2 regions of the Pseudarthrobacter scleromae genome follow, and region 2 is predicted to be linked to the other one. Evidence: riboswitches for the same ligand, from Rfam matches in the RefSeq annotation. Region 2 holds a riboswitch; the other holds the start of a gene.

Region 1 (14,863 bases), on a different contig from region 2:
CCAGGCGCTCGGCCAGGATCCGGGCACCAGCCAGGACGCGCTCCTGACGCTCGCGGAACTCTTCGGACGCCGCGATCTTGAAGGCCACGGCCTTGCCCGCAATGACATGCTCCAGCGGGCCGCCCTGCTGGCCCGGGAACACAGCCGAGTTGATCTTCTTGGCGATGCCGGCGTCGTTCGTCAGGATGATGCCGCCGCGCGGACCGGCGAGGGTCTTGTGCGTGGTGGAGGTGGTGACGTGGGCGTGCGGCACCGGTGACGGGTGGAGACCGGCGGCCACGAGACCGGCGAAGTGCGCCATGTCCACCATCAGGTAGGCGCCCACGGAATCGGCGATCCTGCGGAACTCGGCGAAGTCCAGCTGCCGGGCGTAGGCGGACCAGCCGGCCACGATCAGCGCAGGCCTGGTTTCCTGGGCCAGGCGTTCCACCTCGGCCATGTCCACGGTGTGGGTGTCCTCGCGGACGCCGTAAGGGACCACGTTGTAGAGCTTGCCGGAGAAGTTGATCTTCATGCCGTGGGTGAGGTGGCCGCCGTGGGCAAGATTCAGGCCCATGATGGTGTCGCCCGGCTTGATCAGCGCGTGCATGACCGAGGCGTTCGCCTGCGCGCCGGAGTGCGGCTGCACATTGGCGAATTCTGCGCCGAACAGTGCCTTGATGCGGTCGATGGCCAGTTGTTCGATGACGTCAACGTGCTCGCAGCCGCCGTAGTAGCGCTTGCCCGGGTAGCCCTCGGCGTACTTGTTGGTGAGCACCGAGCCCTGTGCCTGCATAACGGCTGCGGCGGTGTGGTTCTCGGAAGCGATCATCTCCAGCCCGTCGCGCTGGCGGGTCAGTTCGTCGTCGATCTTTGCCGCGATCTCGGGGTCCAGGGTGGAGAGGTCCGCGTCCAGGGACAGGGAGACCACCTGCTCAAATGCGGCGGCCACTGTGCCGGCGCCTGCGCCCGCGGCGCTCACAGCTCGCCGCCGTTGGCTGCCGCGTATTCTGCAGCGGACATGAGCGGGCCTTCCTCGGTGACGGCCACCTTGAAGAGCCAGCCGGCGCCGTAGGGATCGTTGTTGATCAGCGCGGGGTCGGAGACGACGTCGTCGTTAATCTCCACAACCTCGCCGGTGACGGGGGCGTAGAGGTCGGAGACGGACTTGGTGGATTCCACCTCGCCGCAGGTCTCTCCCGCGGTCACGACGGAGCCGACCTCGGGCAGGTCCACGTACACAATGTCGCCCAGGGCTTCGGCAGCCACGGCGGAGATACCAATGTTGGCGGGTCCCGATCCGTCAGCAGCAACCCATTCATGCTCGGCGGAGTACTTCAGTTCAGCAACAACTTTTGCCATGGTGTGTTTCCTTCAATCTGGTGTGTGAAAAGTGAGAGAGCGTTTGGTCAAAACGCGCATCAAATGAGAGAGCGTTACTTCTGGCGCTTGTAGAACGGGAGGGCTACTACTTCGAAGGGCTCTGGCTTGCCGCGGAGGTCGATGTCGAGGGCGGTGCCGGGTTCTGAGTGTTCGACGTCGACGTAGGCCAGGGCGATCGGGTAGCCGAGGGTGGGTGAAGGCTGGCCGGAGGTCACCTCGCCCACGACGTTGCCGTCCTTGAGGACCGGATAGTGGCTGCGGCCGGCGCGGCGGCCCAGGCCTTTGAGGCCCACCAGCTTCCGGCCGGACGTGGAGCCTGCACCGCGAGCCTTGAGCTCGGCGAGGGCGGCTTTGCCGATGAAGTCGGATTCCTTGGCCAGCGAAACAACCGGGCCCAGGCCTGCGGCGTAGGGGTTCCCCTCGCGGGAAAGCTCGTTGCCGTAGAGGGGCATGCCGGCTTCCAGGCGGAGCGAGTCGCGGCAGGCGAGGCCGGCGGGGATGAGCCCGTGGCCGTCACCGGCTTCCAGCAGCGCTTCCCACAGGCCGGCGGCGTCCCCGTTCGGGACGTAGATCTCGAAGCCGTCCTCGCCGGTGTACCCGGTGCGGGCCAGGAGCAGGTCCTGGACAGCGCCGTTGACGGTGATCCCTACTTCGACGGCCGCGTAGTACTTCAGCTCAGTCACCAGGGAGTGCTGCTCGGCGGGGACCAGCGTCAGGAGGATGGCTTCGGCGTTCGGGCCCTGCACGGCGATGAGGGAGGTCTCGGCGGAGACGTCCTCCACGGTGACATCGAAGCCGGCGGCCCGCTCGGCCAGGGCAGCGGCCACCACCTTCGCGTTGCCGGCGTTGGGAACCACCAGGTACTTCTCTTCACTCCGGCGGTAGGAGATGAGGTCGTCAATGATGCCGCCGTCTTCCTGGCAGATCAGCGAGTACTTGGCCTTGCCCACGGCCACGGCGGACAGCTTGCCGGCCAGGGCGTAGTCCAGGAAGGCTGCGGCGTCCGGGCCGGTGACCCAGACCTCGCCCATGTGGGAGAGGTCGAACAGGCCGGCGGCGTTACGGACGGCGTGGTGTTCGGCCAGCTCGGAGCTGTACTTAAGGGGCATCTGCCAGCCGCCGAAGTCGGTGAAGGAGGCGCCGGCCAGCTTGTGCTGCTCATAGAGCGCTGTGTAGTTCTCAGTCATCGGGAAATCCTTAGTTCTCAAATTCGGACAGCGGCGGGCAGGAGCAGACCAGGTTACGGTCACCGGCGGCGCCGTCGATGCGGCCAACCGGCGGGAAGTACTTGTCCTGCCGGAGGGAGGACACGGGGAAGGCTGCCTGCTCGCGCGGGTACGCGCGGTCCCAGTCAGAAGAGACGACGGCGGCGGCCGTGTGGGGTGCGTTGCGCAGCGGGCTGCTGGTCACGGTGAAGTCGCCGTTGGCCACCTGGTCGATTTCCTTGCGGATGGTGATCATGGCTTCGATGAAGCGGTCGATCTCCGCGAGGTCCTCGGACTCGGTGGGCTCCACCATGAGCGTGCCCGCCACCGGGAAGGAGAGCGTGGGGGCGTGGAAGCCGAAGTCGATGAGCCGCTTGGCCACGTCCTCCGCGGTGACGCCGGTCTGGGCCGTCAGGTCGCGCAGGTCCAGGATGCACTCGTGCGCCACCAGGCCGCTTTCGCCGGTGTAAAGGACCGGGAAGTAGTCGTTCAGCCGTGCCGCGACGTAGTTGGCCGCGAGCAGTGCGGACTTGGTGGCCTCGGTGAGGCCGGTCCCGCCCATCAGCTTCACGTAGGCCCAGGAAATTGGGAGCACACCCGCAGAACCGAAACGCGAAGCGGAAATCGCAACGCCATGCCCGGCTTCATGGGCGGCCTTGTTTGCATCACCGGGCATGAAGGGTGCCAGGTGTGCCTTGGCAGCAACGGGTCCGACGCCGGGTCCGCCGCCGCCGTGCGGGATGCAGAAGGTCTTGTGCAGGTTCAGGTGCGAGACGTCGCCGCCGAACTTGCCCGGCTGCGCCAGGCCCACAAGAGCGTTGAGGTTTGCACCGTCAACGTACACCTGTCCCCCGGCGGCGTGGACCGCGTGGCAGACCTCACGGACATCGGAGTCGTACACGCCGTGGGTGGACGGGTAGGTGATCATGATGGCCGAGAGGACGTCCTTGTGGGCCTCGATCTTGGCTTCCAGGTCGGCGTGGTCGATCGTGCCGTCCGCAGCGGTGGCAACCACCACCACCTTCATGCCGGCCAGGACGGCGGACGCGGCGTTGGTGCCGTGCGCCGAGGCCGGGATGAGGCAGACGTTGCGCTGCTGGTCCCCGCGGGAGTGGTGGTAGCCGCGGATCGCCAGCAGCCCGGCGAGCTCGCCCTGGGACCCGGCGTTCGGCTGGATGGACACCTGGTCGTACCCGGTGATCTCGGCGAGGTCGGCTTCCAGCCCGGAAATCAGTTCGCGCCAGCCCTCAGTCTGGGAGTCCGGGGCGAACGGGTGGATGGAGGCAAACTCGGGCCAGGAAATGGCTTCCATCTCGGCCGTGGCGTTCAGCTTCATGGTGCAGGAACCCAACGGGATCATGGTGCGGTCCAGCGCCAGGTCCCGGTCGGAGAGGCGGCGGATGTAACGGAGCAGCTGGGTTTCGGAGCGGTGGGTGTTGAACACCGGGTGCTGCAGGTAGGTGGAGGTACGCAGCACCGATTCGGGCAGTTCAAAGCCCTGGCCGGACACCACCGGACCGGCGCCGAAGGCGACGGCCACCGCGGAGAGGACCTCCGGCGTCGTGGTTTCATCGACGGACACGCCAACCGTGTCCGCGTCGATGAGGCGCAGGTTGATGCCGCGGGCTTCGGCGGCGGTGATGACCTTGGCGGCCTTGCCGGGCACGCGGACGGTGATCGTGTCAAAGAAGGTCTCGGACGCCAGCTCGCGGCCCGCATGCTTCAGCGTGGCGGCCAGGGCGCGGGCGTTGTTGTGGACGGTTTCGGCGATCGCCTTCAGCCCGTCGGGGCCGTGGTACACGGCGTAGAAGGAGGAGACGATGGCCAGCAGTGCCTGCGCGGTGCAGATGTTGGACGTGGCCTTCTCGCGGCGGATGTGCTGCTCGCGGGTCTGCAGGGCCAGGCGGTAGGCGGGGACGCCGGCGTTGTCCTTGGAGACGCCGACGATGCGGCCGGGGAGGGTGCGTTCCATGCCGTCGCGGACGGCCATGTAGGCGGCGTGCGGTCCCCCAAAGAACAACGGCACGCCAAAGCGCTGGGTGGAGCCGACGGCGATGTCCGCACCCTGCTCGCCGGGAGGGGTGATGAGGGTGAGGGCCAGCAGGTCGGCGGCGACCGTGACCAGCGCACCGCGTTCCTTGGCCTCGGCGATGACGGCGGACTGGTCCCAGACCCGGCCGGAGACGCCGGGCTGCTGCAGGACCACGCCGTTGATGTCGCCGTTTGGAAGTCCGTTGGTGAGGTCGGCGACCTCCACCTCGAAGCCGAGGGCCTCGGCGCGGCCCAGGACGATGGCGATGGTCTGCGGGAGGAGGTCGGCGTCCAGGACAGTCTTGCCGTCCTTCACGGTCTTGTTCTTATTGGCGCGGCGCATCAGCAGCACGGCCTCGGCCACGGCCGTGGCTTCGTCGAGGAGGGAGGCGTTGGCCACCGGGAGCGCGGTGAGGTCCTGGACCATGGTCTGGAAGTTGAGCAGCGCCTCAAGCCGGCCCTGGGAAATCTCGGGCTGGTACGGGGTGTAGGCGGTGTACCAGGCGGGGGCTTCAAGGATGTTGCGGCGGATCACCGGCGGGGTCACGGTGTCGTAGTAGCCCTGGCCGATCATCTGCACGGCCATCTTGTTCTTGCCGGCGAGCTTGCGGAGCTCGGCGAGGACCTGGACTTCGCTCAGGGCGCCCTCAAGGGTGAGCGGCTTGTCCTGTCGGATCGAGTCGGGGACCGCGCTGTCCACCAGGCCATCGAGGCTGTCGTAACCGACGGCCTTGAGCATGGTGTCAATGTCCGACTGGCGGCGAGCGCCGATATGGCGGTCTGCGAAGGTGGTTGGGGACGAGTGAACCGTCATGAGGGGAACTCCATAATTCAGGTGGCGCCTTAGCACCACGTTGATTCGGGTTCCTCCCCGCTCTGTATTGGACCTGAGAGTTTTGCGTTGCCCTGCTGTTCAGCGGGACGCCACTTGCACCGTCGGTGAGCCCGGTTGCCCGGACTGCTTTCCAGAGTTGCCTTGCCGCGGCGGTACGTGGGCCTGAGAGATTCCTGGGGAGGATTTGCTCCTACGGCGCCTGCTGAACGTACCGGCAGGACTCTCCCGCCGCAGATCATAAGCATGTGCCACTGGTGGGTGACACGACTCACAGGATACCAAGATGCGCGCCGGGATCCAAACTTCGGGACCCGCAGAGGCGGGACGACGACGGCGGGAGGCGCCGCCGTCGTCCGCTTGGGCTTAGAACTGGCCAGGAGTTTTTGGTGCAGCTTTCCTGCCGGTTCGGTAGCCCGCCCAAAAGGCGAGCAGCAGCAGGCCAACGACGGCGATTGCCAGGCCCGCCTGCGTCCCAGGGCTGAGGAACGCCATCCCGGTGCCGGAGAAAGGCTGGTTGCTCAGCGGCGCGTAGGCGAACCAGCCGATATAGGTGTTCCTGTTGAGCCAGGCCACCACGCACCCCACCAGCAGGACCACGAGCCCTGCGATCGGCAGGACCACACCCGGCAGCCGGGCCGATTTCCGCGATTCGTGTTCATCAGGTGCGCCTTCGCGCTCGTCAGGTGTGCTGTTGTCCCCCATGCAGGCGAGTCTAGCCGGGCGGCCGGCCAGCAGGCCCTCACTTCAGGTGGGCGCCGCCTGAAGCAGGCGAACGACGGCGGAACCTCCCGCCGTCGTCCGCTTCCGTTTTATCCTCAGCGCCCCAACAGCTTGGCGATCCATCCAAACCCGGCGCCCGACTGGGTGGCCGATGGCCGAGCCGGCGCGGTGGAACAGGTACAGCGGCGGGACTCCGGGACGTTCTTCATAACCTGGTCCACGTGGTTGCCGCAGCCTGCCCACGTGGCCTTGGAACATTTTTGGCAGGTGGCCACACGGCACATAACAGGTCCTTCGTTGCAGGTTCGTTGACTGACGCACCGATGCGTCATGAGCCCACTATATAATACCCCTAGGGGTATAAGGAAGCCGTCCCGGCCACCGGGGTACCGGCACCGGGCGCCCGGGGGTAACGTGGCGATCAGGCTGACACCCGTTCAAGGAGGAACCCGGCATGGAAGTCATCACGATCGAAACGCCGCAGCTGGGCGACCGAACTTATCTGGTGCACGACGGCGCGGTGGGCGTGGTCATCGATCCCCAGCGGGACACGGACCGGGTGGAAAAGGCGGTCTCGGACGCCGGGGTGAGGATCACGCACGTGGCCGAGACGCACATCCACAACGACTACGTCACCGGCGGGCTGCAGCTCGCCGGTGACCACAACGCCGCCTACCTGGTCAACGCAGCGGACCACGTCCCGTACAGCCGCCAGCCGATCTCGGACGGAGACACGGTGCAGGTGGGACGGATGGTCCTCAAGGCCGTGGCCACGCCGGGGCACACCCATCACCACCTCTCCTACATCGTGACGGACGGTGACCGCCAGGCGGTGTTCTCCGGTGGAAGCCTGCTCTACGGCTCCGTGGGCCGCACCGACCTGGTCAGCGAGGAAGACACCGTGCCGCTCACCCACCACCAGTACAGGTCGGTCCGGCGGCTGGTGGATGAAGCGGGTAAGGACGCCGGGCTCTACCCCACCCACGGCTTCGGCTCCTTCTGCTCGTCGGGCCCGGCCAGCGGGGCGGAATCCTCCACCATCGGCGAGCAGCTGAGCGGGAACCATGCCCTGACGGACCCGGACGAGGACCACTTTGTCCGCGAGCTGATCCACAACCTGACGGCCTATCCGTCCTACTACGCCCACATGGCCCCCATCAACATGGCGGGCCCCACCGCGCCGGATCTGGACCTGCCCGACTCGCTGGACCAGGATGAGCTGGTGTCCCGGCTGGGGCGGGGCGAGTGGGTGGTGGACCTGCGGAACCGGGTGGCCTTCGCCAACACCCACCTGAGCGGCAGCGTCAGCTTCGAGTACGGCGACGGCACGCAGTTCACCGCCTTCCTGGGGTGGGTCCTGCCCTGGGACGAACAGCTGACGCTCGTGGGCGCGCGCCAGGACGTGGAGAACGCCATCCGTGACCTGTCCCGCATCGGCATCGACAAACCGGATGCGGCCATCGGCGCCGGACCTGCGGACCTTGCGCCCGGGGCGGCAACCTCCTCCTACGACAGTGTCGGCTGGCAGGAGGTGCTGCAGAGGCCCAAGGACGATCCCATCCTCGATGTCCGCCGCACCGACGAGTTCGCAAAATCCCATATCCGGGACGCAGTGAACATCCCGCTCCATGAGCTGCTCCGGCGCCTGGACGAGGTCCCCGCCGGACGGCTGTGGGTGCACTGCGGCTCCGGCTACCGCTCCGCCGTGGCTGCGAGCCTCCTTCAGCGCGCCGGCCGCGACGTGGTCCACATCGAGGCCAGCTTCCGCGACGTGAAGAAAGCCGGCCTAACGCTGGCGTGATCCGGCGAGGGTGGGCGGACGACGGCGGCACGTCCCGCCGTCGTCCGCTTGCCTTATGCCCCGCCTACAGGCTTGCGGCCTACAGGGTTGCGGCTTCCTCCTCCGCCAGCCTGATCATGCGGAGTTCATCCTCCACCGCGCGGGACGGCCAGTAGTCCTTGGCCAGCTCGCTGGCCCGGACCCGGTCCGCCTCCGGGAAGAGCTTGCCGAGCAGCCCGGCCGCCTGCATCAGGGCGATCAGCGCTATGGTCCTGGCCTCGGGCGCCGTGGTTCCGGGCCTCGTGGTTCCGGGCTTCGCGGCCCCCGGCCTTGCGGCGTCCGGCCCTGTGCCCTCCGCCGCTCCGCCAACAGCGGCGGCTTCCGGTCCTGTGCCCGCAGCCGCCGCGTCCTCGGCCGCGCCGGTGTCCGGCGGCTGGAGGCCGGACGGCGCAGCCCTGAGTGCCGCCCGGATCTTTTCAAGCAGCGCGGCCTCGGGGGCATGGTCTTTTTCCGGATACCGCGCGGCCCGGAACCGGCCCAGGTGCTTCTCGCCGACGTGTTCCACGATGCCCGCTGACGCCATCTGCTCGTAGATGCGCTGCGTCTGGGCACGGCCTTCCAGCATGGAGACCCAGCGCCTGGCGCTGTGCGGCCGTGACTTGCCGCGGATGAGCTCCAGCTCGTGCTGGAGCTCCGTGTCAGGTGTGGCGCCGGTAGCCCGGACGTGCTTGCCCTGCAGCTCGATGGCGCCGACGAGGTCCAGCTCGGCCAGGATTGCCCCTGCCACTGTGGTTCTGAGTGCGAACACCGGAACTTCGGGTTTGCCGTCTTTGTCATCGGTGGCCAGGAGGAGGAAGGCCTGGGGAAGGCTCAGTTCAACCGTTTGGGGTGTTTCCGCGTTCATGGCACCATGGTGCGCCCGCACGGCGGCACCCGCTACGGCCGAAATACCTGTTTTCTCGCGGATCTGCGGGCTTAAGCTGGTACCGCAACGTCCCTTCCAGCGCCGCGGAGGCCGCCGTGGACACCGAAACCGCCGGGGTGGTTGGCCATGACGTCACCACCATCACCTGCGTCTGCGGGAACACCGTCAGCACGGACGGTCTTATTCAGGCCAACGCGCAGGGCATCCCCGTCCACTCGGGAGATGCCCCTGCCCCGCCGGAGCTGGCGGAGTGGCCCGCGGACGAGGACCTTTACACCCTGTGCCCCTCCTGCGGCCGCGTCTACCGTGACGCCGTCATCGAGGAAACAGGCACCGCGCCCGTCGCTTTCCGGGTCGACGTGAAGGAGGCACCCATTGCGGAGGCCATCCGGGTCCACTGGAACCTCAGCGCTTAAGTGGAGCGAACAAGATAGCCAAGGGGGAAGCGGACGACGGCGGAACCTCCCGCCGTCGTCCGCTTGCGTGTCGCACCCGGAGGGGGTGCCCGCGCCCCGCGATGCTGGCACACTAAGCCAATGAACGAGGCACTCTCCCCCTCCCGCCGTCCCGGCATCCGGGCTGCGATGTTTGTTGATTTCGACAATGTGTTCACAGGCCTGCAGGCCCTGGATCCGCTGGCAGCCAAGCGGTTTGCCGAGGACCCCAAGCATTGGGCGGACGCCTTGTCAGCCGGAGGAGCCGGGGAGGGCACCCGCCGGTTCCTGATCCGCAACTGCTACCTGAACCCGATGGTGTACTCGAAGTACCGGACCTACTGGACCCGGGCCGGTTTCCGCGTGATCGACTGCCCGTCGCTGACCCAGCGGGGCAAGAGCAGCACGGACATCAACCTGGTGCTGGACGCGATGGACGCACTGTCCGGCAGCGGCGGGATCGAGGAGTTCTTCATCGCCTCGGCCGATGCCGACTTCACGTCCCTGATCCAGCGGTTCCGGGCCGCCGACCGGATGACCACCGTGATCGCTGCCGGCGCCGTGGCCTTCGCCTACCGGGAGATGGCGGACCATGTGGTGGAGTCGCACGACTTCGTGGCCATCCTCAACGGCACCACCGTTGAACCCATCCACGCCGTGGCGTCCCCGAAGCAGCCGCAGGCCCCAGCCGCTGCCAAGGCGAAAACCAGGGCCAGCTCCCCTGGCATCCGCGAGGTGCTGGACTTCGTCCGGTCCGCGCCGGGACCGGTGGTGGGCGCGATGGTGGCCCACCGGGCGCTCACGGCCGACCCCTCGCTCAAGACGGACTGGGGCGGCTTCGGGAAGTTCGGGACGTGGGTCTCGCAGATCGGCAAGGACGTGGAGTATTCGGCAGCGCAGGGCGGCTGGGTGTGGGACGCGAAGCGGTTCTCCAGCGAGGACCTTCCCGTGCCGGCGGACCTCCAGCCGGGCGTCGAGGAGCAGGTCACCCGGGTGACGGACGTCCCGGCGCTTTCCGCCGCGCAGTTCCGGCAGATCTTCACGGCCATGGCAGCCCGGCTCCGGGACCAGCCGGCGCTCAACCGCACCGAACTCTCCCGGCAGGTGCGGGACGATTGCGTCAGCGCCGGCCAGCCGGTTTCCCGCAACGCGGTCAGTTTTGTCCTGCAGGGCCTCGCCTACGCCAATTTCCAGCTCAGTGACAAGGCGACGGCGGCGGAACTGGCGGCAGCGTGGACGGCCAACGTGGAGGAACTCTGCCGGGTGGCGCTGCTGGAGTTCGACGCCGGCGAAAAGGCTGCGGTGCGGCGCTGGGCGAGCGGCGGGCTGCTGGAGAACGGACAGGCTTAAGCGGACGACGGCGGTTTCGGCTTCTGGTGGGCTGGGCACCGCGTATGTTCAGCACAGGGACGTTCGGCTCTGGGGCAGTCCCCAGCATGTTGAAAGACTGGCGTGCATGAAGTTCCTCCACAACCCGCCGCGCTTCCTGTTCTTCACCGGCAAAGGCGGGGTGGGCAAGACCTCCGTGGCGTGCGCGTCGGCGCTCTCGCTTGCCCGGGCCGGCCGGAAGGTGCTGCTGGTCAGCACCGACCCCGCGTCCAACATCGGGCAGGTCTTCGGCTTGACCGTTGGAAACACCGTCACCGCAATTCCGGAGGTGCCGGGCCTCTCTGCCCTGGAAATCGACCCGGAACAGGCAGCGGAGGCTTACCGGGAGCGGATCCTCGCCCCCGTCCGGGGAGTCCTGCCGGAGACCGAACTGGCCGGCGTGGCGGAGAGCCTCTCGGGTTCCTGCACCACGGAGGTGGCCTCCTTCGACGAGTTCACCAGCTTGCTCGGGGACGATGCGGCCTATGCGGAGTACGGTCACATTATTTTTGATACGGCCCGGACGGGCCACACCATCCGCCTGCTGCAGCTGCCCGGCTCGTGGACGGATTTCCTTGCCACGGGTGCGGGGGAACCGTCCTGCCTGGGTCCGCTGTCCGGGCTGGACAAGCACAAGGAGGTGTATGCCAGGGCGGTCCAGGCCCTCGCTGACCCCCAGCGCACCCGTCTTGTCCTGGTGACCCGGGCGCAGCCGTCGTCGCTGAAGGAGGTGGAGCGGACCTACCTTGAGCTCAACCAGATCGGCATCCGCGGCGGGTACCTCGTGGTGAACGGCGTCCTGCCCGGGTCCGCCGGCGAGGAGGAGCTGGCGAAAGCCCTGCGTGCCCGGGAGGCCGCGGCCATGGCGGCTATTCCCGGGGTGGTCGCGGGGCTCCCCCGCGATGTCCTCGAGCTCAAGCCCGGCAACATGGTGGGCATTACGGCGCTCGAATCCCTGGTAGATCATACGTCCGGCGCGGATGCTGAAGAGGGCCCGTCGTCGGCCATTGACATCGAGGACGCACCGCTCGCTGCGCTGGTGGACGGCATTGAGGCCGACGGACACGGGCTGGTGATGTGCATGGGCAAGGGCGGCGTGGGAAAGACGACGGTGGCTGCGGCCATAGCCGTTGCTTTGGCCAGGAGGGGGCACGCGGTCCACCTCACCACCACCGATCCGGCGGCGCACCTGTCCGAAACGCTGCACGGTTCTGTCGCGGGGCTGACCGTCTCCCGCATTGACCCGGCGGCGGCCATCCAGGAATACCGGGCCCACGTGATGGACACCAAGGGCCGGAACCTGGACGATGAGGGCCGGGCAGCCCTGGCGGAGGACCTGATGTCGCCCTGCACGGATGAGGTTGCCGTGTTCCGGCAATTTTCCCGGGTGGTCCAGGAGTCCCGGCGGCATTTCGTGGTGATGGACACCGCTCCCACCGGGCATACGCTGCTGCTGCTGGACGCCACGGGTTCGTACCACCGGGAGATTTCCCGGCAGGTGGGGAACTCCCTGGGGTTCGTGACGCCGCTTATGCGCCTGCAGGATCCGGTGGGAACGAAGGTCATCCTCGTGACGCTGGCCGAGACCACGCCAGTGCTGGAGGCGGAGGAACTCAAGGCCGACTTGGAACGGGCCGGAATCCATCCGTGGGCCTGGGTCATCAACAACTCCATCGCCGCCGCCCACCCGCGCTCGCCGTTCCTCCGGGCCCGCGCAGCCCATGAGGCGGACCAGATCACTAAGGTGCGGGCCATGGCGGACAGGCTTGCCCTCATTCCCCTGCTGCCGGAAGAACCCATCGGAGAGGCGAAACTGACGGCGCTGACGGCTTTCACCACCCAGCGCGTATAGCAAAAGGTGGGAGAGGACGACGGCGGGACCTCCCGCCGTCGCGCCTTGCCTCCTGCAACGCTTACGCAGCCAGCGGCATGTCGAACAGTTGCTCAGCGAGGCTGATGAGGTGGTGGGGCGCGTCCGTCTCTTCGCCCGGGTCCACGTAGCCCAGGAAGAGCGCCGTTCCGTGAATGGTGTCATCCGGCTCGACGCCGGCTTCGCGGATGAGGACTTCCGCCCGCAGGTTGGGAAAGGACCGGCTTCCGTCATTGTTCAGGTAGGCGCGCCAACCGCGGCCGGCGATGTACCCGATGTCTCCGGCAGCCACTCGCTGAAGTGCTGTGGCATCCAGGTCCAGGGGTTTGAGGTGCACCGGGTGGGCCAGGCGGGCCGGAACCACCAGGGCGTTGCAGGAGAAGTTCATGGCGTGTCCTTGGAACTGAGAACGGGGGTATGCACTGAGGTGGAGCGCGGGCAGCCGGGCGGGCTAGGAGTTCCGGTCCCGGCTGCCCGCGGGCTTGTTAGCGCTGGTTCTTGCGCGGCTTTGCGAAATTCAGTTCGCTGTTCTCGTTTTTGGCCCTTTTATCGGCACGCTTTTCGAGAATTGTCTTGCCGGCCTTTTTTACTGCGCCGCTTTTGGGGGATTTTCCGGACATCGGAATCACGCCTTTCTATGCTTTGCGATACCCAGTACCATACCTACTTATATTTTTTAAGCCAGTCGGCGAGAATCCCGCGATTCCGGGGGCAGCAGGCCCGTAGGCACACCTCAAGACCTTGACCCAAACAGTTACTGCACTTTCCACCCTTTCGAACCAAACCCCTTTTCCAGTAATTTCTTGTCATCGCAGCCCAAAGAAAACAAATAGGCATCAGCTTTCCGCTCTTCAGCGCTTCCGCATCTCTGAACGAGCCCCGCAAAAGAGGGTCCCGGCTCATTCCATGGCGGGGGTTGGAACCAGCCGTTATGCTAAGCGAACCTATCTGAGGGGATGGGTTTTGGGGGCACAAGGGATGTGACCTTCGGCGAAAAATGACGGCGTTTTCACGACGCTACCCGGCGCATGAGGTAGTTCTGCAAGAGGAATGGCTTACGCCCACGACGGTGGAGCGGTGGCCAGTAGCGCACATGGATAAGCAGCCCCGGCAGCGGAGCCCGCTAGTTAGCCGCGCTGACCGCGCCGGCACTGACGTGGCCGCCTAATGCCACCCAGAGGTAGCGGATTGACCTTTCCACGCCTCGCCGGTCGACGCCTGCCAAGAGCTGCAGCACCAGTCCATCCAGTGCCGCGAAGGCAGCCTGGGCCGCACCCTCTTCCTGACCGAATCCGATTCGACGTAAACCCTCCGCGAACGCGGCAACGTAGCTTGCATACAACTGTTGCACGGCCTCGCCGAGTTCGGGTCTGCGCCGCGATTCCAGGATCATCTCGTACTGGAAGATTTGCAGGTCGGGATTTTCGGCGATCAGCGCGAGGATGCTTTCGCAAAACTCTTCTTCCGTCGCGGGGAGTTTTTCCAGTTGCGAGAGCCCGATGGATTGCTGGACCGACCAATCGAGGGCTGCCTTGATCAGCGCGTCCCGGGTGCCGAAGTGGTGGGCCACCAGGGTGTTGTTGACCCCCGCTCGCTCCGCCACGGCGCGGAAGGTCAGGCCTCTCAGGCCCTTGCGCGCCACGACGTGCACTGTCGCGACCAGCAGCGCCTCTCGGCCTGTGCCGTACCCCTTGTGCTTCTCCCCGTTCATGGCTTGATTCTAGCTTTCCCAGAGCGTCTATTGACGTAAATACTCAGCAGATGCTTAGATGTGATCCAGCACACAACTAAGCAGGTGCTCAGCAGAAGTTATTCTTTCTCTCGAGGAGACCATGATGTCCACTTCCCCCACCACCACCGGCTTCACCGTCCACGACTCCTTTGATCCGCAGAAGTACGAGCCGTTCATCCTGGGCCAGGTCCAGTGGGTCCGCAGCCCGGGCGACGGGGACCGGCCTGCGCTCTCTGCCGGTTTCTGGCACGTCACTACTGAAGAGGCTCCGGAGCCTTTCGATCTTCTGATCGAGGCCGACGAGACTCTCCACATCATTGAGGGCCACCTCCACATTGAAGTTGAAGGCGGAGAAAGCTTCGACCTTCGTCCCGGCTCCGCGGCTTCCTTCAATAAGGGCACCCAGACCCGATGGACCGTCATTGAAGACACCACCGAGTTCTTCGTCTACTCCTGATCAACAGCCGCCAGCTGATCAATTCCCAGAATCTTTTTGAAAGCAAAAGAGCCGAACGTGATTAACACCAAACCAACCGCGGAGCAGGCAGACGTCATCATCATCGGTGCTGGCTTCGCTGGTCTCACCGCCGCCCGCGAGCTC
Region 2 (14,863 bases):
CCGGCGGCGAAGGGGTCACCCTGCAGCGAGAGCTCGTTCCCGTACAGCGGCATCCCCGCTTCAAGGCGGAGGGAGTCGCGCGAAGCCAGCCCGGCAGGCGTCAGCTCGCCATCCTCCGCGATGGCGGCGAGTGCCTGCCACAGGGCGGGGGCGTCGTCGTTCGCCACAAAGATCTCGAAGCCGTCCTCACCGGTATAGCCGGTGCGGGCGAGCAGGAGCTCCTTCCCGGCGCCTCCCACGAGGAACGGAACCTCCACGGCGGCGTAGTACTTCAGTTCCGTGACCAGGCCATGCTGTGCAGCCGGGACAAGGCGCAGCAGCAGCTCCTGTGCCCTGGGACCCTGGACGGCGATCAGCGAGGTGGCCGCGGAGGCGTCGTCCACCCGGACGTTGAACCCGGCTGCACGTTCGGCCAGGGCCGCGGCCACTACGTCCGCGTTGCCTGCGTTGGGAACCACCAGGAAGCGGTCCGTCCCGTCTCCTGCGGTATCCGCCGCAGGGCGGCGGTAGGTGATGAGGTCGTCGATGATGCCGCCGTCCTCAGTGCAGATCAGCGAGTACTTGGCCTTGCCCACGGCCATGGCCGAGATCTTTCCCACCAACGCATAGTCCAGGAACGCGGCAGCCTCCGGCCCGGTGACCCAGACCTCGCCCATGTGGGACAGGTCAAAAAGCCCTGCGGAGTTCCGGACGGCATGGTGCTCGGCCAGTTCGGAGCTGTACTTAAGGGGCATCTGCCAGCCGCCGAAGTCGGTGAAGGAGGCACCCAGCTTCGTGTGCTCGTCGTAGAGGACGGTGCGCTTCTCAGTCATGGCAGGCGTCCTCAGTTTTCGAATTCGGAGAGCGGCGGGCAGGAGCAAATCAGGTTCCGGTCACCGGCTGCGCCGTCGATGCGGCCAACCGGCGGGAAGTACTTGTCCTGCTTGAGTGACTTCACCGGGAACACCGCCTGCTCGCGCGGGTAGGCGCGGTCCCAGTCGCTGCTGATGGCGGCGGCAGCGGTGTGCGGGGCGTTCCGGAGCGGGCTGTCGGCCACGGTGAAGTCGCCGTTGGCCACCTGGTCGATCTCCTTGCGGATGGCGGTCATGGCTTCGATGAAGCGGTCGATCTCCCCCAGGTCCTCGGACTCGGTGGGCTCCACCATCAGCGTGCCGGCCACGGGGAACGCCAGCGTGGGGGCGTGGAAACCGTAGTCGATGAGGCGCTTGGCCACGTCCTCAGCAGTGACGCCGGTGCGGGCGGTGAGTTCGCGCAGGTCCAGGATGCACTCGTGCGCCACCAGCCCCGCTTCGCCGGTGTAGAGGACCGGGAAGTAGCCGTTCAGCCGTGCCGCGACGTAGTTGGCCGCCAGCAGTGCGGACTTGGTGGCCTCGGTCAGGCCCTGGCCGCCCATCAGCTTCACGTACGCCCACGAAATGGGCAGCACGCCGGCGGAACCGAACTTGGAGGCGGAGATGGGGACGTCGTTGCCTTCGGTCCAAGTGGCGGCGTTGCCGGGCATGAAGGGTGCCAGGTGTGCCTTGGCGGCAACGGGTCCGACGCCGGGTCCGCCGCCGCCGTGCGGGATGCAGAAGGTCTTGTGCAGGTTCAGGTGGGACACGTCGCCGCCGAACTTGCCCGGCTGCGCCAGACCGACAAGCGCGTTCAGGTTTGCGCCATCGATGTACACCTGGCCGCCGGCGGCGTGGACGGCATCGCAGACCTCGCGGACGTCGGCGTCGTACACACCATGCGTGGACGGGTAGGTGATCATGATGCAGGACAGGGAGTCCTTGTGGGCCTCGATCTTGGCGTACAGGTCCGCGTGGTCGATGGTGCCGTCCGATGCGGTCGCCACGACAACCACCCTCATGCCGGCCAGGACAGCCGATGCGGCATTGGTGCCGTGCGCCGAGGCCGGGATGAGGCAGACGTTGCGCTGCTGGTCCCCGCGGGAGTGGTGGTAGCCGCGGATCGCCAGCAGGCCCGCGAGCTCACCCTGCGAACCGGCGTTCGGCTGGATGGACACCTGGTCATAGCCCGTGATCTCCGTCAGCTGCGCTTCCAGGTCAGCAATGAGTTCGCGCCAGCCCTCAGTCTGCGAATCCGGGGCGAACGGGTGGATGGAGGCGAACTCCGGCCAGGAAATGGCTTCCATCTCGGCCGTGGCGTTCAGCTTCATGGTGCAGGAACCCAGCGGGATCATGGTGCGGTCCAGCGCGAGGTCCCGGTCGGAAAGCTTGCGGATGTAACGCAGGAGCTGGGTCTCGGAGCGGTGGGTGTTGAACACCGGGTGCTGGAGGAAGTCGGTGGAGCGTTCGACGGCGCTGTCCAGCGCGAAGGCTGAGTCGCCGTTCGCCGTGGCCGGGACGCCGGGGGCCTTCACGCCAAAAGCGTCGAGGACACGGCCGGCAATGTCCGGCGTCGTGGTTTCATCTGTGGAGAAGCCGACGGTGTCGGCATCGATGCTGCGCAGGTTGATGCCCTTGGCTTCGGCGGCAGCAACGATTCCGGCAGCCTTGCCCGGTACGGAGACTGTGACGGTGTCGAAGAAGCTGGTGTGCAGCACTTCGAGGCCTGCGGCCTTGAGGGACGCAGCCAGGGTCCTGGCATGGGTGTGGGCGGACTGCGCAATCGCCTTCAAGCCCTCCGGGCCGTGGTACACGGCGTACATCGAAGCCACAATGGCGAGCAGCGCCTGCGCGGTGCAGATGTTGGACGTGGCCTTTTCGCGGCGGATGTGCTGCTCGCGGGTCTGCAGGGCCAGGCGGTAGGCGGGAACGCCGGCGTTGTCCTTGGAGACGCCCACCAGGCGGCCGGGCATCGAGCGTTCGAGGCCCTTCTGGACTGCCATGTAGGCCGCGTGCGGGCCGCCGTAGAACAGCGGGACGCCGAAGCGCTGGGCGGAGCCCACGGCGATGTCCGCGCCCTGCTCGCCGGGAGGCGTGATGAGGGTGAGGGCCAGCAGGTCGGCTGCCACGGTCACCAGGGCGCCGCGCTCCTTGGCCTTGCCGATCACCGCGGAGTGGTCGAAGACCCGGCCGGAAGCACCAGGCTGCTGCAGGACAATCCCGTTGATGGCTCCGTCCGGCAGTCCTTGGGAAAGGTCCGCCACCTCAACCTCGAAGCCGAGCGCTTCGGCGCGGCCCTTCACAATGGCGATGGTCTGCGGCAGGCAGTCTGCGTCCAGCACGGTCTTGCCGTCACGGGCATCTGCATTCTGGCCTGTGGCCTTGTTCGCCCGGCGCATCATCAGCACGGCCTCGGCCACGGCGGTGGCTTCGTCCAGCAGGGAGGCGTTGGCGATGGGCAGGCCCACCAGGTCCTGCACCATGGTCTGGAAGTTCAGCAGCGCCTCGAGCCGGCCCTGGGAAATCTCCGGCTGGTAGGGCGTGTAGGCGGTGTACCAGGCCGGTCCCTCGAGGATGTTGCGGCGGATCACCGGCGGCGTAACGGTGTCGTAGTAGCCCTGGCCGATCATCTGCACGGCGGTCTTGTTCTTGGCGGCCAGCCTGCGGAGCTCAGCGAGGGCCTCCACCTCGCTCAGCGCGCCTGCCAGTTCCAGCGGAGAGTCCTGCCGGATGTCCTTGGGGACGGCGGTATCTACCAGTGCGTCCACGGTGTCGTATCCCACGGCCTTGAGCATGGTGTCGACGTCGGACTGGCGCCTTGCGCCGATGTGCCGGTCAACGAAGGCTGCGGCAGCGGGTTCGGCAGAAGCATGGGTGGCGGTTGCCGGGGTGGCGGAGGCCGAAGATACAGTCACGAGGAACTCCATAAATAGGGCGGCGCAGGGTACGCCACATCGATTCGTGTCCCTCCCCGCTCTGTAGTGGACCTGAGAGTTTCCGCGTGGCCTGCCTGGGCTGGCCGCGCTTGCACCGTCGGTGAGTACAGCTGCCTGGATCTCCGGGACCGGATCTCCGAGCCGGCAGCCTGCTGCTTTCCAGAGTTGCCTCGCCGCGGCGGTACATGGGCCTGTGAGATTCCTGGGGAGGTATTGCTCCTACGGCGCCTGCTTGTACCTTCTGGCAGAACTCTCCCGCCGCAGATCAAAGGCTATTAATTTGTAGTGTTTGTGGTTGCCGGTGACGGCCCACACATGGAGCAATTCTCCTACGCTGCGGGCCCGCGGGCAAATGCCGGTCAGCCCCTCAGCCGCTCCACTGCCGCCAGGAGTTCCTCCACGTCTTCCCGCCTGTTCCCGGGGTTACCGGACGGCCCGCTCTCCCACATGGCATTGAAGTACAGCCCATCCCCCATGTACAGCACCGCCTTGGCCATTGCCGTACCCACGTCCTTCCCGATGAGGTCCAGCCACTGCTGCTGGATCGCGGCGAAGCGGCGCCGTGCCTCCTCATGTGCCACTTCCGCCAGGCGGGTGGCAGCAACAAAGGAGCGGTCCATGGGGGTGTCGGACCAGAGGGATGACCGGATGAAGTACGCGGCGGCGCCTTCCTTCGCGGCCGCCATCGCGGCGAGATCCTCCCCTGCCAGCCGGTCCAGCCGCTCGAGGGTGGCCGTGATCAGTGCTTCCTTGTTGGGGAAGTGGTAGAGCAGGCCGCCCTTGGAGACTCCGGCCCGCCTGGCGACCGCATCGAGGGTGGCCGCCCGCTCCCCCACGTCGATAAGGAGCTCTTCAAAAGCATCGAGGACTGCATCTCGCGCGACGGGTTTCCTGGCCATGGTTCCCATCATGCACGGTCGGGATTCGATTTCTTAACTATACCGTCCAGACGGTACAGTTAAGTTCATGACACCGCCCGCCGCCTCCCAGCCCAAGAGCTTCCACCCCGCTCCGTCCAATCTGCCCGCAGGCAACCGCTTCCGGGGAGGCCGGCGGGACTGGCTGGCGCTGGCGCTACTGATGTTCCCAGTCCTGCTGGTGGCCGTGGACAACACGGCACTGACGTTTGCACTGCCGGCCATCGCGAGCGCCCTGGACACCTCGGGAGTTCAGCTCCTCTGGGTGGTGGACGCCTACCCGCTGGTGCTGGCGGGGCTCCTGGTTGCCATGGGGAGCCTGGGCGACAGAGTCGGACGCCGGCGGCTGCTGATCATCGGCAGCATTGGCTTCGCGGCGGTATCAGCAGCCACCGCCTTTGCCCCCAGCGCCGGCTGGCTTATCGCAGGCAGGGCCGCGCTGGGCTTCTTTGGTGCCATGCTGATGCCCTCCACGCTGTCGCTGATCCGGAACATCTTTCCGGACCCCAACCGGCGGCGGCTGGCCATCGCGGTCTGGGCCGCAGGGTTCTCGGGCGGCGCCGCACTGGGGCCGATCTTTGGCGGCTGGCTGGTGGAACAATTCTGGTGGGGAGCAGTGCTTCTGGTCGCAGTGCCCATCATGCTCCCCCTCCTGGTCCTGGGCCCCGCCTTCATTCCGGAATCCCGGGACCCGTCCCCGGGGAAGGTGGACGCGCCCAGCATCCTGCTCTCGCTGCTCACCATGGCCCCGGTGGTCTATGGGATCAAGGAGTTCGCCACTGAAGGACCAGGCGCCGCGGCGCTGGGGACCATGGCGTTCGGCGTGGCAATGGGTGTTGTGTTTGTCCGCCGCCAGCAGCGCCTGCACAGCCCGCTCCTGGACATTTCCCTGTTCCGGAACAGGGTTTTCAGCATGGCGATCACCGCCAACGTCCTGGCCTTGTTCTCCTTCAACGGGTTCATCCTCTTCCTGGCCCAGCACCTTCAGCTCATCGAGGGCATGTCACCCTCGGCCGCCGGAATGGCGATGATTCCGGCCCTGGTGGCCACCGTTGTTGCGGGGCTCGCCGCGGTGCCGGCCGTGCGGAAGATGCGGCCGGGCTTCGTGGTGGCGGCCGGGCTCGCGATGAGCGCCATGGGGTACAGCCTGGTCACCTTTGGCAGCCACACGGGGGGTCCCTCACTGCTACTGGCCGCACTGCTGATCCTCGCGCTGGGCGTGGGAACTGCCGAAACAATCTCCAACGACCTCATCCTGGGAAGTGCGCCCCCGGAAAAATCAGGCGCAGCAGCAGCGGTCTCCGAGACGGGCTACGAGGTGGGCGCACTGCTGGGAACCGCGGTATTGGGCTCCATTCTTACGGCCTCGTACCAGCACAACCTGCGGCTGCCGGCGGGCATCACCGAAGGCGCCCCCACCGCGGGAACCGCGCAGGCCGGCGAGACCCTCGCCGGCGCCATGGAGCTGGCGGCCAGGCTGCCGCAGCCCCTTGCAGACGCCGTGCGCCTGGCCGCGGCAGCCGCGTTCGATTCGGGAGTGCACATCACCGCAGGAATTGGGCTGGTACTGATGGCGACGGCGGCAGTCCTCGCCGCCGTCGTGCTTCGGAAAGTGCCCAAGGCGGACAGCTGAAAGGTGCCCTGCCCACCACGTCCCGGGACAGCAAAAGGCGCCCGCAGCCGGAGGATTCCACCTCCGGCTGCGGGCGCCCTGCACTCCGCTTCGCTGCGGACGCTGCTACTTTGCGTCCGGCGCCGTAACGCTGGCGGTAGGCTTCATGTTTTCCGCGTTGACCATCCAGGCATACTGCTCCAGCTTGGCGATGAACTCGTGCAGAAGGTCCGCAGTGGTGGGATCCTCTTCATCCACTTCATCGTGAACCTTGCGCATGGTGCCAACGGCAGCCTCAAGGGCAGCGACGATGCGTTCGATCGCGTCCTTGGTGCTGATCAGGCCTTCAGGGAACTGGGCCAGGCTCGTGGACCCGGACACGGTGGAGCTGCGGCCGTCCGGCAGCGCGTGCAGTGCCCGCATCCGCTCGGCAGTGTCATCAGCGAACTGGCGGGCAGCGTCCACGATTTCATCCAACTGCAGGTGCAGGTCGCGGAAGTTGGTTCCCACGATGTTCCAGTGCGCCTGCTTGCCCTGGATGTGCAGTTCGATCAGGTCGGCGAGCACGGCCTGCAGGTTGTTGGTCAGTGTCGGTGAAGCTTTCATGCGTCCTCCTCAAGTGGTCCAGTAGTCCCGACGCTATCAGCACCGCAGCGCGCTGGGGACGGTCGGCGGAGGATTTCTCAGTGAGCTTACTAATTTGTGAAACACGGACATAAACGAACGGCATTCATATTTCCCCTTGCGTCCTGCGTCACATCCACTCATACTAAATGAACGCCATTCATATAGTGACCGTTGTCTCAACATCTTCCAGAAAGTGGTGCCATGACCGAGACCATCCGCACCAGAACATCCCCTGCCGGTTCCGGGCCGCACTCCCCGGGGACGTCCGGCATCAGCCCCAAAGGACTGAAGGGCGGGCAGCTGGGCCTGCTCGCCGTCGTGGTCCTGGGCATATCAACCATTGCCCCCGCCTACACCCTCACCAGCGCCCTGGGTCCCACGGTCAACGAAGCCGGGCTCCAGCTGCCTGTCATCTTCCTGATCGGGTTCATCCCCATGATCCTGGTCTCCCTGGCCTACCGGGAACTCAATGCCGATTCCCCGGACAGCGGCACCACTTTCACCTGGGTCACCAAGGCCTTCGGCCCCTGGGTGGGATGGATGGGAGGCTGGGGCCTGCTGGCCGCGAACATCATTGTGCTCTCCAACCTCGCGGGAGTCGCCGTCGACTTCTTTTACCTCTTCCTTTCACAGCTGACCGGCTCACCCGAACTTGCTGAGCTGTCAGCAAACAAGGCACTGAACGTGCTGACCTGCTTTGTGTTCGTGGCCCTGGCGGTCTGGGTCAGCTACCGGGGACTCCACACCACCAAGCTGGTCCAGTACAGCCTGGTGGGATTCCAGTTGCTGGTCCTGGGGCTGTTTGTCGGCATGGCCTTTGCCAACTGGTCCTCGTCTGAAACCGCCATCCCGTTCAGCTGGGAATGGTTCGACGTCACCAGGATCGAGACTTTTGGGCAGATCGCCGCCGGCATCTCGCTCTCCATCTTTGTCTACTGGGGCTGGGACGTCTGCCTGACGGTCAATGAGGAAACGTCCAACGGCCGGAAGACCTCCGGGCTGGCCGGTACCCTCACCGCCCTCATTGTCCTGGCGATCTACCTGCTGGTGAGCATCGCCACCATGATGTTCGCCGGCGTCGGGGATACCGGCAACGGCCTGAACAATACCGAGATCCACGAGAACATCTTCACCGCCCTGGCCTCCCCCATCATGGGTCCGTTCGCCATCCTCATGTCCCTTGCCGTGCTGTCCAGCTCGGCTGCTTCCCTGCAGTCCACGTTCATGTCCCCCTCCAGGAGCATGCTGGCCATGGGGTTCTACGGCGCCCTGCCCGCACCGTTCGGCCGCGTCAGCAGGAAGTTCGCGACGCCGGGCTTCGCCACCGTTGCCGCCGGCATCATGTCTGCGGGCTTCTACGCGGTAATGCATGTGCTCAGCGAGAACGTCCTCAACGACACCATCCTGGCGCTCGGACTGATGATCTGCTTCTACTACGGACTGACGGCACTGGCCTGCGCCTGGTACTTCCGCCACAGCGTCTTCGACAGCCTGCGGCACTTCGTTCTCCGGCTGGTGTGCCCGGTGCTGGGCGGGGTCGGGCTGTTCGTAGTGTTCCTGCAGACGGCAGTGGACAGCTGGGCCCCGGAATTCGGCAGCGGCTCGGAAATCTTTGGAGTGGGCCTGGTGTTCGTCCTCGGCGTCGGCATCCTGGCCTCAGGCGCCGCCGTCATGCTCATTATGGCCAGGGTGCGTCCCGGCTTCTTCCGCGGCGAAACCCTCAAGCGGGATACCCCCGCGCTCGTGGTGCCGGAGTAGTCACCCTGGGCCAGCCCAACAGCCCGGGCGCAGGAGAGGTGCCGTTCCCCCGTACCAGGGGGAAGCGGCACCTTTCCGTTTACGGCCACCTGTCACCAGTAGTGCGCCACGTCCACCACCAGGCGGGATCCCGAGCCCGGCCCGTCCAGGGTGAAGACCCGGAACGGAAGGCGGGCGCGGACACCCAGGCCAATGCTGGTGTAGCCCTCGTAGCTCCCGGCCCAGACCATCTGGCGGAAGGTCTGGTAACCGGCCACGTTGGAGAGCTCGGCAGGGTCAGCCGGGTTATAGGTGGAGTTGCCGTTCCCGTCGTAGGCGGGTGCGTTGACTGTCACCTGCAGGCGCCCGTTTCCCCGGACCGGGATGGTGAACCCGGATCCGTCCTGCACTATTTGGGGAACGTACCTCACGGTGTAGCCGGCGGCAGGGCCGTTGAGGTCCACCACCATCCTGTCGAAGCAGTAGTGCTGCCCCGCGCGGACGTTGGTGACGTTGGCGGTGCTCATGTCCCGGTCGGCTTTCGCCAGGGACCCCCAGACGAGCCCGCAATAGGAAGTGGTTGCCGAGGCGGGCCCCGGTGCCACTATTCCCAGCCCGGCGGCCATGAGGATGGCGGCGAGCCAGGTGGAGAACTTTTTCATTGTGGGGCCACCCATGTGTAGAGCGATGTGATAGCTCAAGGGTAGGAGCGTTTCCGGCGCAGATCGAGGCCTGTGGCCGCTTCGCCGCGCAACCGTTAGGCTGCGGTGCCGCGCATCACGCACGCATAAATCCGGGGCGGAAAACGGGCTTTCCTTGGCCCCATACGGGCTGTTTTCGACCTGTGGTTGCGCTGTTCCTGCACCTTGCCGTTACCGGCATAACGACGGCGGCAGGAGACGAAAAAGCGCCGGCCACCTTTGGAGGTCGCCGGCGCAGGAAGTTCGGGAGGAGTCAGCCTTCGCAGTCGCGGCAGTACTTCATGCCGTTCTTTTCGCGGGCAACCTGGGAGCGGTGGCGGACCAGGAAGCAGGATGAGCAGGTGAATTCATCAGACTGCTCTGGAACAACAATGACCGTCAGTTCCTCGTTGGAAAGATCCGCGCCGGGCAGGTCTATGCCTTCGGCGGTGTCGTTCTCATCGACGTCAATGACTGCGGTCTGCGCGTTGCCGCCACGCGACGCCTGGAGGGCCTCCAGCGAGTCGGCCGGAGTTTCTTCTTCCTGCTTGCGTGGGGCATCGTAATCGGTAGCCATAGCGTTTCACTTTCGTTGCTGCGCAGCGCCATTTCAGGCACCTCAGTGCAGCAGTTTAGGGCATGATCCCGCTACCGGCGCAATAGTGTGCTCAACCGGACACTCCGCTGCCCTGGACCACGGATTCATTGTGGCTCCGCCTGGCGTGTTCTCCCCCGACCGCCACTCCGCTCAGGGCCGGCAGCCATCCCCACCGGGTGGCATCAGCCATGGCATCGGCTGCCTGCTGGCCGGATTCGTAGGTAAACGTGTCAAAGAGCCACGTGCGGAACCGGTCGGGAATGTTTGCGATCATGCCTGAAAGCTACGCAGCGATTGTTGTGGGCGCGTTTCGTCGCGGTCTCGCCGGCGTTAATCCATAACGATTTCCCTGCCTCGCTTCCTCGCTGGAAAGCAGGGCGGCGCCGTACGGGCACGATGACATCAGGGACGCGGCTTAGCTGCTCGAACTGATGGACTCTTACTGACCGGAACGTCCGCCGTAGCCCCGGCTGCTGCTAGGGCGCCGCCGGTGTGCTCTCCGATGCCGTGTCCGCCGGCGGCCGCTGCCTGCGGCTGAGCAGGATAAAAGGTGCAGCGATCAGCTGCAGCGCACCGCCCACGGCCAGGGAAGCCGGATAGCCGTAGAGGTCTGCAGCCCTGCCCAGCGCAGGCTGCACCACCACTCCCCCTGCCGAACCCATCAGGGAATCGAAGCTCAGCACTGTTGCCCGCTGCTTCGATGCGATCATGTCGTTCAGGTACGCCTGCCGCACGGGAGTCCCTGCCGAGGCCACCACTGCCCACAGCGCCAGGAGCGCCAGGGCAAGCCAAAAGACGGTGGTGAACATCAGTACCACCAGGATGACTGCACTGACGATGTTGGTGGCGATCAGCACGCTGGTCCGCCGCTTGACCAGTTTGCGGATGCGCGGCGCCATCCACCCGCCCACGATGTCCGCTCCTGCCACCAGTGCCGCCGCCAGGCCGGCGATGGCATAGGCCCGGGGATCTCCAAACAGCTGCAGCAGGTAGGGCTGCAGAGCGTAGAACACGTAGATGCCCACGCCCTCGGTAAACGGCGCAGCCAGCATGATGTACCGCACCGGCGGATGCTTGAGGCCCCCGTCCACTGAAGCTTTGAGGACGGCCCGGGTGGCCTGCACGGGGTGGGCCGAGCGTTCAGGCGTGAAGCCGACGTCGTGCATAAGCAGGAAGGCCACCGCGAACATCGCCACCAGCACACCCACGCGCACCAGGAACGGTACCCCCAGGTTCGTGGCCTGGGCGATCACCCCACCGGCCACGGAGCCGGTGAGCATGGCGACCCCGGACACCATCTGTCCGCGCCCGAGCACCACCTCCAGCCCGCCCTCGTATCCCGAAAAGCGCAGGGCGTCCACCAGCCAGGCCTCCACAGCCCCCGAAAAGAATGTAAAGCCCAGGCCCAGCAGGACCGAGACGCCGGCCCACCACCAGAACGGGGCCGAGAACTGCCACAGCAGGAAGTACAGGAAGGTGGACCCGGCCAGCGTGACGGTCCCCAGCAGGAAGGAAGCCCGCCTCCCCCAGCTGTCCGCCACCACGCCGGTGGGCACCTCGAAGAGCACCATGCCCACGGTGAAGAAGGCGTTCGCGGCGAAGGCCTCAAGGTTGGTCAACCCGGCGTCCAGCAGGAAGAGGGTGTTGATTCCCCAGATGAACGAGGCCGCCAGGGTGTTTCCCAGGGTCAGCGTGAGATAGACGCGCTGGATCTTCCGGGCAGCCGCGTTCATGGAAGGTGCCGCTACGAAAGGCTGAAGCTGGCAGGCACGGGATCATGCCGCAGGTACCGGCGGCGGAAGCGCCCCGTTCCGGCGGTGAGCGCCCGCAGGTCCACGGCGTACCGCAGGAGCTCCTGGTCCGGGACTTCAGCGCCGATTTCAGTCAGGCCCCCGCCCGAGGACGTGGTGCCGGTGAGCCGGCCGCGACGGGATGACAGGTCACTCATCACAGACCCCACGTGCTCGTCCGCCACCGTGATGGTCACGGACGAGACCGGTTCAAGCAGCTGGATCCGCCCGGCCGCCGCGGCCTCCCGCAGGGCCAGTGCCCCCGCCGCCTGGAATGCTGCGTCCGAGGAATCCACGCTGTGCGCCTTGCCTCCTGTCAGGGTGACCCGCAGGTCCACCACGGGGAAACCCGCGCTCACGCCCTTCTCCATTTGCGCACGGACGCCCTTTTCCACGGACGGGATGAAGGTCCCCGGAATAACGCCACCCACCGTTTTGTCCACGAATTCGAACCCCCCGCCGCGGGGAAGCGGCTCCACGTCGATGTCGCAGACGGCGTACTGCCCGTGGCCTCCGGACTGCTTGACGTGCCGGCCGTGTCCTGCCGCGGGTGCTGCAAAGGTTTCCCGCAGGGGCGTCACCACGTCCACCGTGTGCAGTTTTACTCCTTGATCACGGAGGCGGTCCAGGACTACCTCGACGTGGGCCTCGCCCATGCACCAAAGGACCAGCTGGTGCGTTTCTGAGTTGCGTTCCACGCGGAGGGTGGGATCGCCGGCCGCGATCTTCCCCAGGCTGCGCGCCAGCGCGTCCTCGTCGCTGCGCGAATCGGGTTCCACCGCCACCGGCAGCAGCGGCTCGGGCATCTCCCAGGTGGCCAGCAGCAGGGGCCGGTCCCGTCCGGAAATGGTGTCTCCCGTTTCGGCGCTTCCCAGTTTGGCCACCGCGCACATGTCGCCGGCCACGCAGTACGGCACGGGCCGCAGGGAGGCCCCCAGCGGTGAGTAGAGGTGCGTGACGCGTTCGTCCGAGTCGTGGTCCTGGTGGCCGCGGTCCGCCAGTCCGTGGCCGCCAACGTGCACCGGCGCATCCTCCCGCAGCGTCCCGGAGAAAACCCGGACCAGGCAGACGCGGCCCAGGAACGGATCGACGGAGGTCCGGACCACCTCCGCCGCCAGCGGTCCCGTGGGATCGCACCGCAAGGCATCTGCTGGTGAACCGCCAAGGTCGGTCGCCCCGGGCACGCTGCCGTCCGGCGGCGACGGAAAGGCCCGGACCAGCACCTCCAGGAGTTCCGCGGTGCCCAGCCCGCTCACGGCGGACGTGGACAGGACCGGGAAGAAGGTGCCTCGTTCGACGGCGGTTTCCAGGTCGGCGATGAGGACATCAGTGTCGATGTCCTCGCCTTCGAGGTAGCGGTCCATCAGGGTCTCGTCCTCGCTCTCGGCGATGATCCCCTCAATGAGATCACCCCTGGCGGCACCGGACGCGGCGAGTTCCGCCGCATCCGCTGCCCGCACGGCAGCGGCCGGCTCCCCGGACGAATAGTCCGTAACCGTGCCGGACAGCAGTCCCAGCAGGCCGGTGACCTCACCGCCCGCCCGCACCGGGACATAGAGCGGCAGGACGCCCTCGCCGAAGGACTTCCGGCAGGCGGCCAGGACGCCGTCGTAATCTGCCCGCGGGTGGTCCATCCGGGTGATGGCGACGGCGCGGGGCAGCTGCATGAGCTCGCACTCACCCCACAGCGCGGTGGTGGTGGCGTCGATGCCGTCGACGGCGGACACCACGAACAAGGCGGCGTCCGCCGCGCGCAGGCCAGCCCGGAGCTCGCCGATGAAATCGGGGTAACCGGGAGTATCCAGGAGGTTCACTTTGATGCCGTCGATCAGCAGCGGCACCAAAGACAGGGTCACGGAGCGTTGCTGGTGCACGGCAGCGGGGTCGGAATCGCTGACCGTTGTCCCGTCCGGGATGGATCCTTTGCGCGTGATCATTCCCTGGGCAGCGAGCAGTGCTTCTATGAGCATGGTTTTTCCGGCGCCCGAATGGCCTACGAGCGCCACATTCCGGATTCTGGCCGGATCCTCCGCGGCAATGCCGGCAGAGGCGTCTGCACGGCGCGATTCGGCTCCGTTGCGGCCAGCTGCCGTCCTGCCTGGGTCCTTGGTGCCCTTGACCGACATGGGAAACCTCCTGGCGTCTTTGCCATCCGACCGGACTGAAATGTGTCCTCTGATTCGACACCCTGGAGGGTGGATCGGCAAGAGCCGCAGGGCCTGGGATTAGCTTCCGCGCGCCTTCCGGGTGGCGGCGTCATTGGCCTTCTGGATGGCCTTGACCAGCTCGTCCTTGTCCATGGTGGACCGGCCGTCGATGTCCAGCTCCTGGGCAAGCTTGTAGAGGTGTTCCTTTGAGGCGTTCGCGTCCACCCCTCCCGCGGTGGGCTCGGATGACGTGCCGCCCTCCTCGGCCCGCTTGTCCGAGGGGCCGCGCTTTTCCTTCGGCTCCCAGTGGTCTCCCACCTTCTCGTAGCTGTGCTTGAGGGAGGCGTAGGCCGCCCGCGCAGCCCGGCCCTCGTCATTGTCATAGCTTTCAAGGGCTGAATCGTAGGTCTTGGCGAACGTGTCCTGGGCCTTTTGCTCAGAGCGCTGCAGGGTGGAGGGAAGCTCTTCCTTGCGGGCGTGGTCGTTCTTGCCGGTCTTGGGCATGGCACCCACACTCCTTTCATCAGCAGGCTGATCATGCGGATGACACCAGCTTAACTGGCGGGGTGCACGGAGAGGCGGGCGGCCTGAACGGAATGTCTGGCGGTGGAGCCCCCTGTCGGATTCGAACCGACGACCCCCGCTTTACAAGAGCGGTGCTCTGGCCAACTGAGCTAAGGAGGCGTGCCCCTGCGGGCGGCGCCTGAACGGCGCTAGATAAGGTTAGCCCAACTGCTGCCGGTGGTAAAAACGCCGGCGGCCTTCACCGGATTCAGGGTTAACGCCGGCGGCCCGTTCCCGGAAGAATCCGGGAGCGGGCCGCTGGGTGTACAGGTGCGGGGAAGGCGTTAGGCCTTGGCGTCGATTGCCGCCTGGATTTCGGCGTTCAGGTCGGTGCCGCCGTCCCACTGCTTGCCGTCGATGAAGACCGTGGGCGTACCGGTGATGCCGGTGTTTGCGGCCAATTCCGTGGAGTACTTGACGTAGGG

The links. Region 2 has a riboswitch for glycine ahead of gcvP (aminomethyl-transferring glycine dehydrogenase). Riboswitches for the same ligand answer to the same signal wherever they lie in the genome.
Region 1: it holds a riboswitch for glycine, as region 2 does, so the genes downstream of both, gcvP (aminomethyl-transferring glycine dehydrogenase) here and gcvP (aminomethyl-transferring glycine dehydrogenase) in region 2, are expected to answer to the same signal.

Annotation. Positions count from the first base shown of each region.
Region 1 covers NZ_BMKV01000005.1:414,597-429,459, reverse strand. Annotated here, with positions in the region: gene glyA (serine hydroxymethyltransferase) at 1-961, opposite strand, end outside; gene gcvH (glycine cleavage system protein GcvH) at 958-1,341, opposite strand; gene gcvT (glycine cleavage system aminomethyltransferase GcvT) at 1,416-2,549, opposite strand; gene gcvP (aminomethyl-transferring glycine dehydrogenase) at 2,560-5,412, opposite strand; glycine riboswitch at 5,465-5,572, opposite strand; glycine riboswitch at 5,574-5,671, opposite strand; gene IEX33_RS15190 (hypothetical protein) at 5,797-6,135, opposite strand; gene IEX33_RS15185 (MBL fold metallo-hydrolase) at 6,608-7,954, shown strand; gene IEX33_RS15180 (GOLPH3/VPS74 family protein) at 8,034-8,837, opposite strand; gene IEX33_RS15175 (hypothetical protein) at 8,954-9,274, shown strand; gene IEX33_RS15170 (NYN domain-containing protein) at 9,395-10,642, shown strand; gene arsA (arsenical pump-driving ATPase) at 10,749-12,512, shown strand; gene IEX33_RS15160 (hypothetical protein) at 12,574-12,918, opposite strand; gene IEX33_RS15155 (hypothetical protein) at 13,016-13,159, opposite strand; gene IEX33_RS15150 (TetR/AcrR family transcriptional regulator) at 13,654-14,241, opposite strand; gene IEX33_RS15145 (cupin domain-containing protein) at 14,363-14,719, shown strand; gene IEX33_RS15140 (flavin monoamine oxidase family protein) at 14,777-14,863, shown strand, end outside.
Region 2 covers NZ_BMKV01000009.1:8,381-23,243, reverse strand. Annotated here, with positions in the region: gene gcvT (glycine cleavage system aminomethyltransferase GcvT) at 1-812, opposite strand, end outside; gene gcvP (aminomethyl-transferring glycine dehydrogenase) at 824-3,757, opposite strand; glycine riboswitch at 3,936-4,034, opposite strand; gene IEX33_RS18115 (TetR/AcrR family transcriptional regulator) at 4,126-4,665, opposite strand; gene IEX33_RS18110 (MFS transporter) at 4,733-6,316, shown strand; gene IEX33_RS18105 (Dps family protein) at 6,422-6,901, opposite strand; gene IEX33_RS18100 (APC family permease) at 7,124-8,680, shown strand; gene IEX33_RS18095 (AMIN-like domain-containing (lipo)protein) at 8,773-9,321, opposite strand; gene IEX33_RS18090 (DUF4193 domain-containing protein) at 9,614-9,916, opposite strand; gene IEX33_RS18085 (hypothetical protein) at 10,008-10,211, opposite strand; gene IEX33_RS18080 (MFS transporter) at 10,414-11,670, opposite strand; gene IEX33_RS18075 (elongation factor G-like protein EF-G2) at 11,682-13,853, opposite strand; gene IEX33_RS18070 (ChaB family protein) at 13,953-14,378, opposite strand; tRNA gene IEX33_RS18065 (tRNA-Thr) at 14,482-14,558, opposite strand; gene IEX33_RS18060 (DsbA family protein) at 14,723-14,863, opposite strand, start outside.